Regions from separate parts of the Pseudomonas sp. LB1P83 genome, predicted to be linked through region 2. Evidence: predicted binding sites of a transcription regulator. Region 2 holds the regulator's gene; the other holds the start of a gene.
The links. Region 2 encodes FliA, which starts transcription of late flagellar genes. Its sites were predicted from a motif close to CTAAAGTTTNNNNNNNNNNNGCCGNTAA; they were not measured.

Region 1 (2,201 bases), 1.3 Mb from region 2:
GATACGGCGGGGTGCCAGAGGTCCGGCATGGCGTGCTGATGCGCGCTGTTGACGGCCTGTTGGTGCAGTTGCTGCTGCACTTCGCTCATCGGCATTTGCAGGTAAAGGCTGGTCAGGTATTGCCAGCGTTCGCTGTGCGGACTGTCCCAGGCCTTTTGCGCCGACAGTGCCAGGCCATTGGCCAACAGCACAGTATTGGCCGGTTGATTGAGCCAGCGGCGCAGGGTCGGATCGTCATCGAGACGGTTTTGCTGACGCAGGGGATGCTCGCTGTCGCGGGCAATGCGCAGGACTTTGACCAGTTCTCGCTGCTCGTTGAGCAGCAGTCGATAACCTTGCTGAACCCAGATCGGCAGACGCCAGATATCCACCAGTGCCTGGCAGATGTCGAGCAGGCGAACGCCGAATAATTGCTTTTCGACGTTGCGCGCTGACTCGCCTTTATGAATCACCCGCAGTTCCCACTCTTCGAGCAACTGCGGATGAGTCAACGCCATCGGCCAGAGCGGCGAGAGAAACAGCAGGCTGCCCCAGTGGATGTCCTGCCAGAGCCGCGCCAGGCGACCGGCGAAAAAGCCGTTGGCCTGTTGGGTTGCATGTTGGCTGATCATCTGCAACTGACGCAAAGCCACCGGTATCTGTGATTGGGGTTCGGCAGGCAACCGGGCAAGCAACTCTTCGGTGCGCTTCAACCCGAGGCGATTGATCGCCACTTCAAGATTTTCCGCCGGCTCGGTCATGCTGCCGTGGGTGTGGCGATTGGCTTCGCGAATCACGCTCAAGGCCAGGGCCGGGCTGTCCTGCAACAGTTCGGCAATGTCACGAAGTGAACTGCGGTTGTCGGCGAGGGCCCTGCAGACACGGTCGTGACTGTCTTGCGGAACCGGCAGGCGCACGCCATCGAGTAGCTTGACCCAGCCTTCAAGCGTGGTCGGTTTTGGGGTTGGGATGTTCGTTTCGTTAGCCATGGTTGGACGTGATCATCGTCTGCATTACCTATGCCCGGAGAGGGCTAAATTAGCTTTTCGCTTGAACTGGCTATAGTCTGGCGCAGTTTTGCCGATAAGTAGAAGAAGAGATTTTTTAACTTCCGAATATGACCTTGAACCCGACTCAGTAAGTGCTCTCCTACCTATGGCTAAATTAATCGGCATCATCGTCGTATTCGCGAGCGTGCTCGGCGGATACGTGCTCTCCCACGGCAAGATTGCCGCCCTGATCCAGCCTTTCGAGGTGTTGATTATCGGGGGCGCGGCCCTCGGTGCATTCCTGCAGGCCAACCCTGGTCATATGTTCAAGCACGTTCTCAAGAAAGCCTTGGGAATGTTCAGCTCGCGCTTCAGCCACACGTTCTATCTGGAAGTGCTGGGTCTGATTTACGAGATCCTCAACAAGAGCCGCCGCGAAGGCATGATGGCGATCGAAGGCGACATCGAAGATGCCGCCGCCAGCCCGATCTTCGCCAAGTACCCGGCAGTCCTGAAAGATGACCGCATGACCGCGTACATCTGCGATTACCTGCGCATCATGTCCTCCGGCAACATGGCTCCCCATGAGCTCGAAGGCCTGTTCGACATGGAGCTGACCAGCCTCAAGGAAGACCTCGATCACCCGTCCCACGCAGTGAACGGCATCGCCGACGCCATGCCCGGTTTCGGTATCGTCGCGGCCGTATTGGGGATCGTGGTAACCATGGCCTCCCTGGGTGAAAGCGATCAGAAAATGATCGGCGTCCACGTGGGTGCGGCACTGGTGGGTACCTTCTTCGGTATTCTCGCCGCCTACGGTTTCTTCGGCCCGCTGGCCCATGCCCTGGCCCACGAAGCCAAGGAAGAACTGAACGTCTACGAAGCCATCAAGGCCTCGCTGGTGGCTTCGGCTTCCGGCATGCCACCATCGCTTGCGGTGGAGTTCGGCCGCAAGGTTCTGTACCCGGCGCACCGTCCTAGCTTCGCTGAGCTGGAACAAGCGGTTCGCGGTCGCTAAGTCATGGAAAATAACCAGCCGATAATCATCAAGCGCGTAAAAAAATACGCGGGCGGGCATCACGGGGGCTCCTGGAAAATCGCCTTCGCTGACTTCGCGACGGCGATGATGGCGTTCTTCCTGGTGCTGTGGCTGCTGTCCACCGCAACGCCGGAACAGAAGATCGCCATCGCCGGTTACTTCAAGGACCCGGTCGGTTTTTCCGAAAGTGGCAC
Region 2 (2,201 bases):
CGTTCGAAAATCTTCTCGATTTTTTCTTTCAACGCCTGGGCCGTGAAGGGTTTGACCACATAGCCGTTTACACCGGCCTGGGCCGCTTCGATGATCTGCTCGCGCTTGGCTTCAGCGGTCACCATCAGCACTGGCAAGTGCTTGAGCTTTTCATCGGCGCGCACGTGACGCAGCAGATCGATACCGGTCATGCCAGGCATGTTCCAGTCCGTTACCAGAAAGTCGATGCTCCCGCTGTTGAGAACCGGAATGGCAGTAGTGCCATCGTCGGCCTCGACCGTGTTGGTGAACCCAAGGTCACGCAACAGGTTTTTTATGATCCGCCGCATCGTTGAGAAGTCATCAACGATGAGGATTTTCATGTTCTTGTCCAATTCGACCTCCAAGCAGTCTTAAACGCGCCCAGCACCTGGACGCGCCATTTCAATCAATCCGGCAATGCACTCGATGACTGTCTGGAGCACAACAGATCGCGACCGGTGCAGTTCAACACCACACCGGCCTCGTTCGCAGTGTCCCCACACTGCCTTCAGCGCGCTCGCCACTCCCCCAAACGCCCCCGCAAACGGGCCGCGCACTGGCTGTGTAACTGGCTGACCCGAGATTCGCTGACCCCCAGGACCTCACCGATTTCCTTGAGGTTCAGCTCTTCGTCGTAGTACAGCGCCAACACCAGTCGCTCACGCTCCGGCAAATTGGCAATCGCGTCCGCCAGCGCAGCCTGGAAGCGTTCATCTTCCAGATCGCGTGACGGCTCGAGATGAGCACTCGCGCCATCCTCGTGCAGCCCTTCGTGTTCGCCGTCCTGCAACAGATCGTCGAAACTGAATAACCGGCTGCCCAGGGTGTCGTTCAAAATCCCGTAATAATCGTCGAGACTCAATTGGAGTTCGGCCGCAACCTCATGATCTTTAGCGTCACGACCGGTTTTAGCTTCAATCGAGCGAATTGCGTCGCTGACCATGCGGGTATTGCGGTGAACCGAACGTGGCGCCCAGTCCCCCTTGCGTACTTCATCGAGCATCGCGCCGCGGATTCGAATGCCCGCGTACGTCTCGAAACTCGCGCCTTTGCTGGCGTCATATTTGGTCGATACTTCAAGCAGGCCGATCATCCCGGCCTGGATCAGGTCTTCAACCTGAACACTGGCTGGCAGACGGGCCAGCAAGTGGTAAGCAATGCGTTTGACCAGTGGCGCGTAACGCTCGATCAGCTCGTACTGCGCGTCACGTGCCGACTTCTTGTAGAGGTTGTAGCCACTGGCTGTCATAGGACGGGTCCTGCGGTCTGTTGCACGAGGCGCTCGACGAAAAACTCCAGGTGCCCACGCGGGTTGGCAGGCAGCGGCCAGGTGTCGACCTTCTGCGCGATCGCCTTGAACGCCAGGGCGCACTTGGAACGCGGGAAGGCTTCATAGACTGCACGCTGCTTCTGCACGGCCTTGCGCACGCTTTCGTCGTAAGGCACCGCACCGACGTATTGTAAGGCGACGTCGAGGAAGCGGTCCGTGACCTTGGTCAACTTGGCGAACAGGTTGCGACCTTCCTGCGGGCTCTGGGCCATGTTGGCCAGGACGCGGAAGCGGTTCATGCCGTAATCGCGGTTCAGCAGTTTGATCAGCGCGTAGGCATCCGTGATCGAGGTCGGCTCGTCGCACACCACCAGCAAGACTTCTTGCGCTGCGCGAACGAAACTGACTACCGAGTCACCAATACCCGCAGCGGTGTCGATCACCAACACGTCGAGATTGTCGCCGATATCACTGAAGGCCTGGATCAGGCCGGCGTGTTGGGCCGGGCTCAGATGAACCATGCTCTGTGTGCCGGACGCGGCCGGGACGATGCGAATGCCGCCGGGGCCCTGCAACAGAACGTCGCGCAGCTCACAGCGGCCTTCGATCACGTCGGCCAGGGTACGTTTGGGTGTCAGCCCCAACAGGACGTCGACATTCGCCAGCCCCAGATCGGCGTCCAGCAGCATGACGCGCCGGCCGAGCTCAGCTAGAGCCAGGGACAAGTTCACTGACACGTTAGTCTTCCCGACGCCACCTTTGCCGCCGGTCACCGCGATCACCTGTACGGGATGCATGCTGCCCATGTTATTTCTTTACCTTGTCTTGCATAGACGGAGGCCACATTACTGGCTGCGCGTTCATCAACTGAACAATGCATGGCAGACCATCGATGTAGGTACAAAAACTG

Region 1: a site for FliA is predicted at 1,039-1,066, ahead of motA (flagellar motor stator protein MotA). Genes of this name have one in related genera too.

Annotation. Positions count from the first base shown of each region.
Region 1 is NZ_CM142709.1:159,487-161,687, forward strand. Features, by position in the region: gene ACYZTY_RS00635 (HDOD domain-containing protein) at 1-968, opposite strand, end outside; gene motA (flagellar motor stator protein MotA) at 1,135-1,986, shown strand; gene motB (flagellar motor protein MotB) at 1,990-2,201, shown strand, end outside.
Region 2 is NZ_CM142709.1:1,466,539-1,468,739, reverse strand. Features, by position in the region: gene ACYZTY_RS06665 (chemotaxis response regulator CheY) at 1-362, opposite strand, end outside; gene fliA (RNA polymerase sigma factor FliA) at 530-1,270, opposite strand; gene fleN (flagellar synthesis regulator FleN) at 1,267-2,097, opposite strand.